One region of the Nocardiopsis akebiae genome, then DNA from elsewhere that is predicted to be linked to it. Evidence: riboswitches for the same ligand, from Rfam matches in the RefSeq annotation. Region 1 holds a riboswitch; the other holds the start of a gene.
What was found. A riboswitch is a leader RNA that binds a small molecule or an ion and turns the genes downstream of it on or off. The one in region 1 is predicted to bind glycine.

Region 1 (7,477 bases):
CGCCAACCCGGACGCTCTGCCGCCGGGCACGGCGCTGCTGGTGGTCAGGCGCGGCCCCAACGCCGGGAGCCGCTTCCTGCTGGACAGTGACGTGACCACCGCCGGCCGCCACCCCAACAGCGACATCTTCCTGGACGACGTCACCGTCTCCCGGCGCCACGTGGAGTTCTTCCGCCGCGGCGACGGGTTCGGAGTCCGCGACGTGGGCAGCCTCAACGGCACCTACGTCAACCGCGAGCCGGTCGACGAGGCCCAGCTCGGCGGAGGAGACGAGATCCAGATCGGCAAGTTCCGGATGGTCCTGCTGACCAAACCGCGCCGCTGACCGGCGCGGGGACGACCGCGGGAGCGGCGGGTGGGCCGATGAGGTTTGCGGCCCCCCGCCGCCGGAGAGCTTTGTAACGAAGGGTGCCGATTTCGCCCTCGGGTCCTGATCCGCAGCGGGAGCAGGGACGAGCGCCCATCCGGCATCACGACTCGTGGGACGGAGACGCTGTGAAGCACATGGAGGTCGTCGGCGTCCGTGTTGAGATGCCCTCGAACCAGCCGATTGTCCTGCTCAAGGAATCCGAAGGCGACCGCTACCTGCCGATCTGGATCGGCGGTGTGGAGGCCACCGCGATCGCGTTGGCCCAACAGGGCGTCGCACCGGCCAGACCGCTCACCCACGACCTGTTCCGGGACGTCCTCGACGCCTTGGACACCGGGCTCAAGACGGTGAACATCACCGGCCTCAGCGACGGCATCTTCTACGCCCAGCTGGTCTTCAGCAACGGCGTGGAGGTGAGCGCGCGCCCCTCCGACTCGATCGCCCTGGCGTTACGGACGGGCACGCCCATCTACGCGCACGAGGACGTGATCGACGAGGCCGGGATGCCCATCCCGGACGAGCAGGAGGACCAGGTCGAGGCGTTCCGGGAGTTCCTGGACAACATCTCGCCCGAGGACTTCGGCAGGCGCGCGGAGTAGGCCCGTGGCGCACGTGCACTCCCCCGGGGCCCGCGCACAGGCGCGGGTCCCGTGCCGCGGTGGTGGCGCGCGCCGGGGAGGACACGCCCCGACCTGCGGCTCCGTCCGCGGGGCCGGTGATAGATTGGGTAACGGAAGTGGTCGTGATGATCAGGGCCGAAACCCCCGCTTGCGCGTCGGGCGCCACCGGGGAGGCCCCCGCACACCGGCGCCGCGCGCACTTGGCGACGCGCCGCGCGGTGTCGTTGACGCTGCCGGTCGGCCGTCCTACCTTCAGTGCAGTGGAACCCACGGCGCACCCGTTCCCTGAGTGGACATCCCCTGTCGAGCCCGCCGTGGGACGAGAAGCCGGAGGTCGGCGTGGCGGTAGCGAGCGGCAAGCGGGATCCCCATGACAGGCGGTCCGCGCTGCGGCTAGCGGGGCAGCAGGGCCTACTGTGCGAAGAAGACTTGGTGGCGCTGCCTATGGACGTCGGGTATCGGGGCCCCGCGGCGTGTACGGCCGCCGGGATCAGCTACCGCCAGCTCGACTACTGGGCCAGGACCGGCCTGGTGGAACCGAGCGTGCTCACCGGAGCCCACAACGCCCCCCTGTACAGCCTCCCCGACATCCTGTTGCTCAAGGTCGCCAAAAGGCTCCTGGACACCGGGATATCCCTCCAGCAGATCCGCACCGCGGTCGACCACCTGCGCGGCCGGCCCGCCCCCGACCTGGCCCGCATCACCCTCATGAGCGACGGTGTCAGCGTCTACGAGTGCACCTCCCCGGAGGAGGTCGTGGACCTCATGCAGCGCGGCCAGGGCATGTTCGGCCTGGCGCTGGGCAACGTCTGGCGCGAGGTGGAGGAGGCCTTGGGCGTGGTACCCGCGGAGGAGCGGGCCGACCTGCCCGCCGCCGCGCCCCAGCCCGTGGACGAGCTGGCCAGGCGCCGCCGGGAGCGCCGCACCGGCTGAGACCGACAGGCGCCGCCCTCAGCCCCGGGGGTGTCCGTGCGTCGGCCGGGGGCGCGGCTGCTTGGAGGAACCTCCAGGCTCTCGCTGTGTTCTGCGCGAAACGCCTGCCCGGGAGCGCTACCCCTGGCGACGATCGAGTACGGTCGTATTCACAACAGGGATGAAAAACGACATTCACCCTGCTTGTACACACGTACAGATCGTCAGCTGGCTGTCGACACCGCGCGAGAGAGACCCCGCAACGGGGCGCCGACGGGGCAATACTCCCCAGTAACCTCTCAGGCACCATGGACCGCGTGGAGGAGGCCGCTCTGAAGCCTGGGCACCCGCGTGCCCGGTGACAGAGGGGGAGACCGTGAGGAACACCGCCGACCCGACTCGGCCCTGTCACCAGGAGGTCTCCGTGCCAGACCAGCCCGTGCACACCCCGGGCGCGCCCGCCCGGGTGTTCGCCGACCGCCACATCGGCCCCACGCCCGCCGAGGTCCAGGAGATGCTCAAGGCGGTCGGCTACGGCTCCACCGCCGAACTCATGGCCGACGCCGTACCCGAGTCCATCCTCACCGGCCCCGGTCGCAGCGCGTCGCTGGACCTGCCCCCGGCGCTCAGCGAGGCCGAGGCCCTGGCCGAGCTGCGCGACCTGGCCTCCCGCAACCGGGTGCGCACCTCGCTGATCGGACAGGGCTACTACGGCACCCTCACCCCGCCGGTCATCCTGCGCAACATCATGGAGAACCCCGCCTGGTACACGGCCTACACGCCCTACCAGCCGGAGATCTCCCAGGGCCGCCTGGAGGCCCTGCTCAACTTCCAGACCATGGTCTCGGACCTGACCGGCCTGCCCGTCTCGGGCTCCTCCCTGCTCGACGAGGCCACCGCCGCCGCCGAGGCCATGACCCTGGCCCGCCGCGCCTCCAAGAGCAAGGCCGACGTCTTCGTCGTCGACGCCGACGTCTTCCCCCAGACCCTGCACGTGCTGCGCACCCGCGCCGAACCCCTGGGCATCGAGGTCGTGGTCGCCGACCTGTCCCGGGGCCTGCCCGAGGGCGACGCCTTCGGCGTCCTGGTGCAGTACCCGGCCTCCAGCGGCGCCGTGCGCGATCCGGGCCCGGTCGTGGCCCAGGCCCACGAGCGGGGCGCCCTCGCGGTGGTGGCCGCCGACATCCTGGCCCTGACGCTGCTGCGCAGCCCCGGAGACCTGGGCGCCGACATCGCCGTCGGCTCCACCCAGCGCTTCGGCGTCCCGCTCGGCTTCGGCGGCCCGCACGCCGGTTACATGGCCGTGGGCGAGAAGCTGCGCCGCCAGCTCCCCGGACGCCTGGTCGGCGTCTCGGTGGACAACGCGGGCAAGCCCGCCTACCGCCTGGCGCTCCAGACCCGCGAACAGCACATCCGCCGGGAGAAGGCCACCAGCAACATCTGCACCGCGCAGGTCCTGCTCGCCGTCATGGCCGGGATGTACGCGGTCTACCACGGCCCCGACGGCCTGCGCGCGATCGCCCGCCAGGTGCACACCCGCACCGCCGCCTTGGCCGACGCCCTCGCCGAGCGCGGTTTCGAGGTCCTGCACCACGCCTACTTCGACACCCTGCGCGTACGCGTGCCCAGCGCCGCCCGCGTCGTGGAGTCCGCCCTGGAGGCCGGGTACAACCTGCTGGCCGCGGACGAGTACACGGTCGGCGTGAGCGTGGACGAGACCACCACCGAGGCCGACCTGGAGAAGGTCCTGTCCGCCTTCGGCGAGGCCGAGCGCGGCTCCTCGCGCGTGCGCCTGAGCGTGGACGGGGACGCCGACCGCCTCCCCGTCGAGCTGGCCCGCCAGGTGGACTACCTCACCCACCCGGTGTTCGGCACCCACCGCAGCGAGACCTCGCTGCTGCGCTACATGCGCCGCCTCTCCGACCGCGACCTGGCCCTGGACCGCACGATGATCCCGCTGGGATCGTGCACCATGAAGCTGAACGCCACGGCGGAGATGGAGCCCGTCACCTGGCCCGAGTTCGCCGGACTGCACCCGCTGGCACCGCTGGACCAGGCCGCCGGGAGCGTGACCCTGATCCGCCAGCTGGAGGCCTGGCTGGCCGAGGTCACCGGCTACGACGCGGTGTCCCTCCAGCCCAACGCCGGGTCGCAGGGCGAGTTCGCCGGGCTGCTGGCCATCCGCGGCTACCACCGCTCGCGCGGCGAGGCCCACCGCGACGTGTGCCTGATCCCCAGTTCCGCGCACGGCACCAACGCCGCCAGCGCCGTGATGGCCGGTATGCGCGTGGCCGTGGTGGCCTGCGACGACAACGGCAACGTGGACCTGGAGGACCTGCGCGCCAAGACCGACAAGCACGCCGGCGACCTGGCCGCCATCATGATCACCTACCCGTCCACGCACGGCGTGTACGAGGACACCGTCACCGAGGTGTGCCGCCTGGTCCACGAGGCGGGCGGCCAGGTGTACGTGGACGGCGCCAACCTCAACGCACTGCTGGGCTGGGCCAAGCCGGGCGAGTTCGGGGCCGACGTCAGCCACCTCAACCTGCACAAGACCTTCTGCATCCCGCACGGCGGCGGCGGTCCGGGCGTGGGCCCGGTCGCGGTCCGCTCGCACCTGGCCGGTTTCCTGCCCAACCACCCGGGTCAGCCCGAGGCGGGCCCGCACACGGGGGTCGGCCCGGTCTCGGCGGCCCCCTTCGGTTCGGCGGGCATCCTGCCCATCTCCTGGGCCTACGTGCGCATGATGGGCGAGGAGGGGCTGCGCGCGGCCACCGAGACCGCGGTGCTGTCGGCGAACTACCTGGCCAAGAGGCTGGAGCCCTACTTCCCGGTGCTCTACACCGGTGCGGGCGGTCTGGTGGCGCACGAGTGCGTCGTGGACATCCGCCCGCTCCAGAAGGCCAGCGGCATCAGCAACGAGGACCTCGCCAAGCGGCTCATGGACTACGGCTTCCACGCGCCGACGATGTCGTTCCCGGTCAACGGCACCCTGATGGTGGAGCCGACCGAGAGCGAGAACCTCGCCGAACTGGACCGCTTCGTCGAGGCGATGGTCGCGATCCGCGGTGAGATCGACAAGGTGGCCTCGGGGGAGTGGGACGCGCAGGACAACCCGCTGCGCAACGCCCCGCACACCGCGGAGGCCGTGACCGCCGACGAGTGGTCGCACGGCTACACGCGCGCCGAGGCGGCCTACCCGCTGGCGTCGCTGCGCACGGACAAGTACTGGCCGCCGGTCGGCCGGATCGACCAGGCCTACGGGGACCGCAACCTGGTCTGCTCCTGCCCGCCGCCGGAGGCCTTCGAGATGTAGGGCGGCCCGGGCCCAGGTGAGGGGCGCCGGTCCTCGGACCGGCGCCCCTTCTTCTGTCCTTTTGCAGATCTACATCGTAAAAGTCCGGTTCGTTCTCCATGCCCGTCGGGGGAGGGGTGGGGAACGGGGTGGTGCCCACGGCCGCGGCGCGGGCCCCGGTCCCCGGCCGCCGCAGGCGTTAGAGTTGCCGCGACACGGATCGCGTTCCCACCACGCGGACCGCCACCCCGCCACCCCCATGGAAAGCGGAGACCATGACCACGACGTCCGGACCTTCCGCGCGCTCTGGCCCCGCCGACCCGCCCCCGGCCACCGATCCCCGGGACACGGACGAGGCGGAGGCGCCGACCGGGCAGGGCGCCGCCGAACTGTGCGACCAGGCCCAGGACCTCGCCGAGAGCGGCCACCTCAAACGCGCGGCCAGGCTCTACCAGCAGGCGGTGGCCGCCAACCCCCACCCGCGGGTGCAGGCCCGCGCCCTGCTCGGCCTGGCCGTGGTCGAGGACCAGCGGGGCGACCCGGCCGCCGCCCGTGAGGCCGCCCGCCGCGCCCTGGCCACGGGCGACCCGCGCTACGCCCCGCGCGCCGCCTACCACCTGGCGCTCTCCCTCGAACAGGACGGCGACCACGCCGAGGCCGACCGCGTCTGGCGCCGCCTGCTCGACCTGGGCGGGGCCGACTACACGGCGGTGGCGCGCTACGGGCTGGCCCGCTCCGCCGAGGGGCGCGGCGACACCGGCGGGGCCGAGGAGCACTGGGACGCGGCGCTGGCCCTGCCGCCCGATCCCGGTTCGCTCGGTCGCCTGCACGCCGCCACCGTCGTGGACGCCTCCCGTGACCTGGCCGAACGCCTGCTGGGGCGGGGGTTGCCGGGCGCCGCCGCGGCCGCGGTCGAGCGCGGCCTGTCGGTCGCCGACGATCCCGGTCTGCGTCTGCTGCGCGCCGCCGCCCACCTGGAGCACGCCATAGCCGACGTCGGCGCCGTCGTGGACCCGGACCCGGACGCGGTCTCCGAGGACGCCGGGGGGCCGGGGGCCGCGCCGGGCACCTTCGCCGCCGCCGTGGAACTCCTGGCGGGGCTGCTGGCCCTGCGCGGAGACCCCGGCGCGGCCGAGCGGGTCTGGCGGCTGGGTCTGGGGGACCGGGACCAGGACACCGCGGGGCAGGTGCGCCGGAGGCTGCGCAGGGGCTTCGCCGCGCCCGAGGAGGACGCGGACGGCGGGTCCGGGGAGGTGTGGTGGGACCCCTACCTGGAGGAGGCCGCGGCGACCGCGAGCGCGCCCGCGCTGGCGGGGGAGCTGTTCGCAGTGGTCACCCAGATGCACGCCCTGCTGGCGCTGCCGGTGGCCGAGGGTGAGGCGCGTCCGGCTGCGCTGCGGTCCGCCATGGAGCAGGCTCTGCGCACGCCGAGCGGACTGGTGTGGGGGCCCGGTGTGCACGCCGACTTCCGGCGCCGGCTGAGTGAGGCGACGGGGGGCCGGGACGTGCTGCCGGAGGGGTGGCCCGACCCGGTCCGCGAGTGAGGGCCGGGGACGGGCCCCGGTGCTCGCGCGGTCACCGGGGGCCGTCAGGGGACACGTCACCGCCCGGGGTGTGTGCGCCGGGCGGGGTGCGTCGGCCTCGCGGCCGGGGCGTGTCGGTGCGGCCGGGCGTCAGGCGGCGACGCGTGGACGGTGCGGGGCGACGACCGCCCCGTCGGGAAGCAGCTCACCGGTGTCGTCGAAGAGGACGACACCGTTGCAGAGCAGGCTCCAGCCCTGTTCGGGGTGGCTGGAGACGACCCGGGCCGCTTCGCGGTCGGTGTCCTCGAAGGACGGGCAGGCAGGTTCGTGGCTGCACATGGGACAGGCCTTTCGGTCCAGAGGTGCTCGTCGTTGAGCTGACGCCAAGAGTAGTGGTTCACATCACATGCTTGTCGCGGTTTAACACGGATGTGTTCGCCCCGCCGTTGTCGTCCGCTCTCGGGAAGTGAGACACCCCCAGGCCAGCAATGGTTCTGCCCTGTCCGGTCCCGGACACGAGGAGCTCAGTACCCGCCGCGTGTCCGGCGCGCCGCCGGGCGGCTGCGCATCCCCGCACCGGCCAGTCCGCCGTGCTGGAAGGCCCTGACCAGCTCGCCGCCGAGGTTGACCCCCGCGCCCAGCGCCAGGCCCACCGTGACCGCCTCCGCGAGGCTGAGCAGCCCGGCCGAGGGGTCGCCCTGCGTGATCTCGATCAGGCCCCGGTACAGGATGCTGCCGGGCAGCAGCGGGGCGA
Region 2 (7,477 bases), 1.3 Mb from region 1:
GGAGCCGGTGGGGGTGATGAAAGGCTACGCCGACAACCCCGGCCTCAGCCGCGAGGTGGTCCGCGGGGACCGCTACCGCACCGGTGACATCGCCAGCCGGGATTCGAGCGGTTACATTACCTATATCGGCCGATCCGACGATGTGTTCAAGGCCTCAGATTACCGCATCTCACCATTCGAACTCGAAAGCGTTCTGGTCGAGCACGAATACGTGGTCGAGGCGGCCGTCGTTCCCTCCCCCGACCCGCTGCGGCTGGCGGTGGCCAAGGCGTACGTGGCCCTGGCCGAGGGGGTGGCCCCCGACGCCGAGACCGCGCGGTCGATCCTGACCCACGCGCGCGAGCGCCTGTCGCCGCACCAGAGGGTGCGCCGCCTGGAGTTCGGTGAGCTGCCCAAGACCGTCTCCGGTAAGATCCGTCGCGTGCAGCTGCGTCGGGCCGAGGCCGAGCGCGGCACGGTCACCGACGGAGCGCGCAACCCGCGCGAGTACTGGGAGGAGGACCTCCCGGGAACGGAGGGGTGACCGGCCGGACCCCGGATCCGCACCCGACGGAAATGGCAGCGGGCACCGGAAAAAGTTCGTCTCACTAAATGAGACGCTTTTCGGCGCCCGAAACCGGCGTGGTGTTTTCTGTCACGTGAACCGCGCCGGCCGACGCGGCAGCGGAGCGCCGAACCGTCCGCGCTACTGTTTTCATAAGACGGTTTTCGTGGCGACAGCGGAAAACACGACAGACGGGACCCGAGGGGAACACCATGCCGAGCACCAACGACACCCGGGTGGCCAGTTACAAGCCGCTCATCGCGCCCCGGGACCTGCTGGCCGAGCTCCCGCTGGGCGCCGAGCGCAGCGCCCTGGTCGAGGAGTCCCGCGCCGAGGTCAAGCGGGTGCTGGACGGTGACGACGACCGCCTGCTGGTCGTCGTGGGCCCCTGCTCGGTGCACGACCCCGAGTCCGCCATGGACTACGCCCGCCGCTTGAAGGAGCTGGTGCCCTCCCTGCGCGAGGAGCTGTGCGTCGTGATGCGCGTGTACTTCGAGAAGCCGCGCACCACCGTCGGCTGGAAGGGCCTGATCAACGACCCCGGCCTGGACGACACCTACGACGTGCACCGCGGCCTGCGCACCGCGCGCAAGCTGCTGCTGGACATCAACGCGCTCGGCCTGCCCGCCGGGACCGAGTTCCTCGACCCCATCACCCCGCAGTACATCGCCGACGTCGTCTCCTGGGGCGCGATCGGGGCGCGCACCACCGAGAGCCAGGTGCACCGCCAGCTGAGCAGCGGCCTGAGCACGCCCGTGGGCTTCAAGAACGGCACCGACGGCGACGTCCAGGTGGCCGTGGACGCGGTCGGCGCCGCCGCCGCCTCGCACACCTTCTTCGGCATCGACCCCGCCGGCGCCGGTTCGGTGGTCGTCACCGAGGGCAACCCGGACTGCCACGTCATCCTGCGCGGCGGCCGCAGCGGCCCCAACTTCGACGCCGGGTCGGTCGACGCCGCCCTGGACGTCATCGAGGGCGCCGGGCTGCCCCGCCGCCTGATGATCGACGCCAGCCACGCCAACAGCGGCAAGGACCACACCCGCCAGCCCGGTGTGGCCGCCGCGATCGCCGCCCAGGTGGCCGAGGGCCAGAAGGGCGTCATCGGCGTGATGCTGGAGAGCTTCATCGTCGAGGGGGCCCAGAAGCTGGGCGACCCCGCCGCCCTGACCTACGGCCAGTCGATCACCGACAAGTGCATGGGCTGGGAGACCACCGGCGAGGTGCTGACCCAGTTGGCCGAGGCCGTGCGCCAGCGCCGCAAGGCCTAGGGCGTACTCCTCGGATCGTTTCGGTCCCGTCCGTGGCCCTCCGCCGCCCTCAACGGAGGGCCTCCGGCTCCAACGCTTCCGCGGGTCCCGGGCCACCTCCCGCCGCGCCGGTTTCGCCCGGAGGGCCCACCGGGCCGACCCGCGCGAACCGTCTCGCGAGGGACCGCCCCGACGGCCGCTCGCTGACCCGAAGGCCTCCGCGGAACACTCCGCAGCCGCTCCCGGACGACGCGGTCGGCCCGCTCCCGCGACGGGGGCGGGCCGACGCGCGTCGCGGGGCACGCGCGCCGCTCAGACGGTGCGCTCCTCCTCGGGCAGGACCTCCAGCTCCACGAGCATCTCCCGCCCCAGGGACTCGCTCAGCCCGGCGTCCGGGTCCCCCTCCGGCTCGACGCGCAGCGCGAACGTGTACAGGTCCTCACCGCTCTCGACCCAGCCGACCCACCAGCCCGGCGCGGAACCGGCCTCTGCCCCCCACCCGGCCTTCGCGTGGAGGGAGTAGCCGTCGCCCTCCTCCAGGGCGGCGAGTCCGCGCACCGCCTCCTGGTGCGCGTCGTCCACGGGCAGTTCGTCGCGGGCCAGCCTCGCCAGGAAGTCGGTCTGCTCCATCGCGGAGATCTCCAGCGGCCCCTCCAGCCAGAACCGGTCCAGCGCCTGCGCGTCGCCCACCGAACGGTTGCCGTAGTCCAGCCGGTCCACCCAGGCCGCCATCGGCCCGTGCCCGACCCGGCGGGCTACCTCCCGGTAGACCGGGACGTTCGAGGTAGGCAGGGCCTCGCGCAGGGCCGTGTCCCGCTCCCGCCGGTCGACGGACTGGGATCCGGCCCCGTCGGGCACCACCTCGTCCACGTCCCCGACCGCGCCCGTCTGGAGCCCCACCAGGGTGCTGACGAGGTCGAAGGTGGAGGCGGGGACCGCGCGCTCGCGCGCCAGCTCCGGCTCCACCACGGTCGCCTCCCGCTCCATCACGTCGTGGAGCACGAAGGTGCCCTCCACCCCCGCGTCGGCGAACACCGCCTCCAGGTCCTCGCGCTCGACGGCGGCCAGGTCGCCCCGCGTCAGGGGCGGGGGGCCGGCCTCCGCCCCCTCCCGGGCGTTCCCGTCCGGCCCCCGCGCCCCGTCCACGGCCCCGGCGCACCCCGTGCCCGCGGCCAGGGACAGGGCGCATCCGGCCGCGAGCGAGCGCGCGGCGCGCGCCGCCCTCCCGGTGTCGGTTCGCATCCGTCTCCCTCCCCGGTCGGTACTCCCCGAACACGCTAATCCCCGCCCTCCCGCCCCAGGGTGGAGGCGGCCGGAGTGTCGGACACCGGGGGAGCCCGGCGGGCACGGCGGCCGGGACGGGCACGGCTCCGACGGCGCCGCTCACGGGTGCCTCGCCGGCGTTCCCGCCCGGCCCCGGGCACCCTTGGGCGCCGTTCACGGCCGCTGCTAGGCTGAACGTGTTGCTGACCCCGTACGGGAGAGTGCCCGCGTATCCAGCGCGGGCCGCCGAAGGAGCAATCCCTCCCCGAAGACAACCTCTCAGGCACAGCGGACCGTACGGGCGAGACCACTCTGGAAAGCAGGGACAGCCGTCCCTCGCCGAAGGTGCAAGCCGCGCCGAGCGCGCGGCGAAGCTCTCAGGCACAGATGACAGAGGGGGAGGATGGCAACGCCACGCACGTCACGACGCCCATCCTCTCGGGAGTGCCCATGTCAGATGCCGCATCCGCGCCGCGCGCGACAGCGCTGCGCGAGGTCCACGAGAAGGCCGGCGCCGCCCTCGTCGACTTCGCCGGGTGGCTCATGCCGCTGCGCTACGGCAGCGAGACCGCCGAGCACCGGGCGGTGCGCGAGGCCGCGGGCCTGTTCGACCTCTCCCACATGGGCGAGATCCGGCTGACCGGCCCGCAGGCGGCCCAGGCCCTCGACCACGCGCTGGTCGGCCACCTGTCCCAGGTCAAGGTGGGGCGCGCCCGCTACTCCATGATCACCGCCGAGGACGGCGGTGTACTGGACGACCTCATCGTCTACCGGCTGCGCGAGGACGAGTACCTCGTCGTGGCCAACGCCGCCAACACCGCGGTGGTCGCCCCGGCCCTGGCAGAACGGGCCGCGGGCTTCGACGTCGAGGTCCGCGACGAGTCGGCCGATTACGCGCTGATCGCCGTCCAGGGGCCCCGCGCCGTCGACGTCCTGGCGCCGCTGACCGACGCCGACCTGGACGGCATCCGCTACTACGCCGGGTACGAGCACACCGTCGCCGGTGAGCCCGCCCTGCTCGCACGCACCGGTTACACCGGTGAGGACGGCTTCGAGATCTTCGTCAGCCCCGCGGACCGGGCCCCCAAGGTGTGGGAGGCCCTCATGGCCGAGGGCGAGCGGCACGGCCTCGTCCCCGCCGGGCTCTCCGCGCGCGACACCCTGCGCATGGAGGCCGGGATGCCGCTGTACGGGCAGGAGCTGACCGCCGACCTCACCCCCTTCGACGCCGGTCTGGGCCGGGTCGTGAAGTTCGACAAGGGCGACTTCGTGGGCCGCGCGGCCCTGGAGGAGGCCTCCCGCTCCTCCCGTCCCCGCCGCCTCATCGGCCTCGTCGCGCGCGGGCGCCGCCCGCTGCGCCAGGGCCAGGAGGTCCTGCGCGACGGCACCTCCGTCGGAACCATCACCAGCGGCGCGCCCTCACCCACCCTGGGCCGCCCCATCGCCATGGCCTACGTGGACGGCGACCTCGACACCTCGACCGGCGCGTTCACCGTGGACGTGCGCGGGCGGGGCGAGGACGTCGACGTGGTCGAACTGCCGTTCTACAAGCGGCAGCCGTAGCAGCAGGGGCCTTCACACCCCGAAGGCCCGCACGCCCCAGCGCGGCGGGATCCCCCCACAGGGGACCCGCACGCACGGGGCGCGACCGGGCGTAGGCCGGGCCGGGCAGCCGTACGGGCGCGCGGCAGGAAAATGGAACACCTCCAAGGAGAGTTGAAGTGAGCGTTCCCACGGAGCTGGGTTACACCGCCAAACACGAGTGGGTCGTGGTCGAGGACGGGATCGCCACCGTCGGAATCACCTCGTTCGCCGCCGAGTCCCTGGGCGACATCGTCTACGTCGAGGTGCCCGAGGTCGGCAGCGAGGTGACCGCGGACGAGCCGTGCGGCGAGGTGGAGTCCACCAAGTCCGTCAGCGACGTCTACTCGCCGGTGAGCGGTGAGGTCACCGAGGTCAACGCGGCCCTGGAGAAGGAGCCCGAGACCATCAACTCCTCGCCCTTCGAGGACGGTTGGCTGTTCAGGGCCCGGATCTCCGAGGAGCCCTCCGACCTTCTCTCCGCCGAGGAGTACACCAAGCTGACCGAAGGCGAGGAGTAGGCCCCCGATGGCTACCGACAACACGCTCAACCAGACGCTGGGCGAACTGGACCCCGAGGTGGCGGCCGCGGTCGACGCGGAGCTGGCGCGCCAGCGCGACACCCTGGAGATGATCGCCTCGGAGAACTTCGCCCCCCAGGCGGTGATCGAGGCGCAGGGCACCGTCCTGACCAACAAGTACGCGGAAGGGTACCCGGGCCGCCGCTACTACGGCGGGTGCGAGCACGTCGACGTCGTCGAGCAGCTCGCTATCGACCGCGCCAAGGCGCTGTTCGGCGCCGAGCACGCGAACGTGCAGCCGCACTCGGGCGCGCAGGCCAACACGGCCGTGTACTTCGCGCTGCTCAAGCCGGGTGACACCATCCTGGGCCTGGACCTGGCCCACGGCGGCCACCTGACCCACGGCATGAAGATCAACTACTCCGGCAAGATCCTCAACGCGGTGGCCTACCACGTGCGCGACGAGGACGGCACCGTCGACTACGACGAGGTCGAGGCGCTCGCCGAGGAGCACCGGCCCAAGATGATCGTCGCCGGCTGGTCGGCCTACCCGCGCCAGCTGGACTTCGCCCGCTTCCGCAAGATCGCGGACTCGGTCGGCGCGCTCCTGATGGTGGACATGGCGCACTTCGCCGGTCTGGTCGCGGCGGGGCTGCACCCCAACCCGGTGCCGCACGCCGACGTGGTCACCACGACCACGCACAAGACCCTGGGCGGCCCGCGCGGCGGCATGATCCTGGCCAAGGCCGAGCTGGGCAAGAAGATCAACTCCGCGGTGTTCCCCGGCATGCAGGGCGGGCCGCTGGAGCACGTGATCGCGGCCAAGGCGGTGGCCCTCAAGGTCGCCGCGGGCGAGGAGTTCGCCGACCGCCAGCGCCGCACGGTCTCGGGCGCCAGGCTGCTCGCCGAGCGGCTGACGCGGCCGGACGCGGCCGAGGCCGGCGTGAAGGTGCTCTCGGGGGGCACGGACGTGCACCTGGTCCTGGTGGACCTGGTCGACTCCGAGCTCAACGGCCAGGAGGCCGAGGACCGCCTGCACTCGATCGGGATCACGGTCAACCGCAACGCGGTGCCCAACGACCCGCGTCCGCCGATGGTCACCTCCGGCCTGCGGATCGGCACCCCGGCGCTGGCCACCCGCGGTCTGGGCGACGAGGACTTCGCCGAGGTGGCGGACGTCATCGCCGAGGCGCTCAAGCCGGAGTTCGACGAGGCCGCGCTGCGCGGCCGGGTCCAGGCGCTGACCGCCAGGTACCCGCTCTACCCGAACCTGTAGAGCCCCGCCGTGCGGGGCCGGGCGGCCCCGCACGGCGTTCACATGCCCGGGCCCTGTACTCGACGAGGAGGACAGCCATGGCCATCAGCGTGTTCGACCTGTTCAAGATCGGAATCGGACCGTCCAGTTCACACACGGTCGGGCCGATGAAGGCCGCGCGCACGTTCGTGGCCGGACTGCGCGAGGAGGGCCTGCTCGACGGCGCGGCCCGCGTGCGCGCGGAGCTGTACGGCTCCCTGGCGCTCACCGGCAAGGGGCACGGCAGCGACCGGGCGGTGGTCCTGGGACTGATGGGGCACACCCCCGAGCACGTGGACGTGGACGCGGTGCCCGAACTGGTGGAGCGGGTGCGCCGGGAGCGGACCCTGTACCTGGGCGGGCCCGGGGGGCCGCCGGTGGCCTTCGACCCGGCCGTGGACGTGGACTTCCGCCGCAAGGAGAGCCTGCCCGACCACCCCAACGGGATGCGGTTCGTGGCGCTGGACCCCTCCGGCGCCGAACTGGCGGCGAAGGTGTACTACTCGGTGGGCGGCGGGTTCGTCGTGGACGAGCGCGCGGCGGGCGCGGACCGGATCAAGGCCGACGACACCCGGGTGCCCCACCCCTTCTCCAGCGCCGAGGAGCTGCTGGGCATCTGCGCCGACACCGGGATGTCGATCAGCGCGGTGATGCTCGCCAACGAGCAGGCCTTCGGGCGCTCCCCCGAGCGGATCCGCGCCGAGCTGCTCGTGCTGTGGGAGGCGATGCGCCAGTGCGTGCGCCGCGGGGTGACCACCGAGGGCAGCCTGCCCGGCGGGCTGAAGGTGCCCCGGCGGGCGCACCGCCTGTACCGGCAGCTGGGCGGCAACTGCGACGAGTCGGGCCTGCTGGCGCCGACGGGGGTGGACTCCGACCCAATGCGCGGCAGCGACTGGATCACTCTCTACGCGCTGGCCGTGAACGAGGAGAACGCCGCGGGCGGCCGCGTGGTGACCGCGCCGACCAACGGGGCCGCGGGCATCGTGCCCGCCGTGCTGCACTACTACCTGCACTTCAGCCCGGGCGC

Region 2: another riboswitch for glycine. It lies ahead of gcvT (glycine cleavage system aminomethyltransferase GcvT); the one in region 1 lies ahead of gcvP (aminomethyl-transferring glycine dehydrogenase).

Annotation. Positions count from the first base shown of each region.
Region 1 covers NZ_CP074132.1:4,294,391-4,301,867, reverse strand. The annotation lists gene KGD83_RS18455 (FHA domain-containing protein) at 1-325, shown strand, start outside; gene KGD83_RS18450 (bifunctional nuclease family protein) at 496-969, shown strand; gene KGD83_RS18445 (MerR family transcriptional regulator) at 1,435-1,923, shown strand; glycine riboswitch at 2,139-2,228, shown strand; gene gcvP (aminomethyl-transferring glycine dehydrogenase) at 2,327-5,221, shown strand; gene KGD83_RS18435 (tetratricopeptide repeat protein) at 5,476-6,744, shown strand; gene KGD83_RS18430 (DUF5999 family protein) at 6,874-7,062, opposite strand; gene KGD83_RS18425 (threonine/serine exporter family protein) at 7,248-7,477, opposite strand, start outside.
Region 2 covers NZ_CP074132.1:5,547,374-5,554,850, forward strand. The annotation lists gene KGD83_RS23640 (AMP-binding protein) at 1-523, shown strand, start outside; gene KGD83_RS23645 (3-deoxy-7-phosphoheptulonate synthase) at 757-1,812, shown strand; gene KGD83_RS23650 (class D beta-lactamase) at 2,104-3,033, opposite strand; glycine riboswitch at 3,259-3,360, shown strand; gene gcvT (glycine cleavage system aminomethyltransferase GcvT) at 3,505-4,617, shown strand; gene gcvH (glycine cleavage system protein GcvH) at 4,776-5,156, shown strand; gene glyA (serine hydroxymethyltransferase) at 5,164-6,432, shown strand; gene KGD83_RS23670 (L-serine ammonia-lyase) at 6,510-7,477, shown strand, end outside.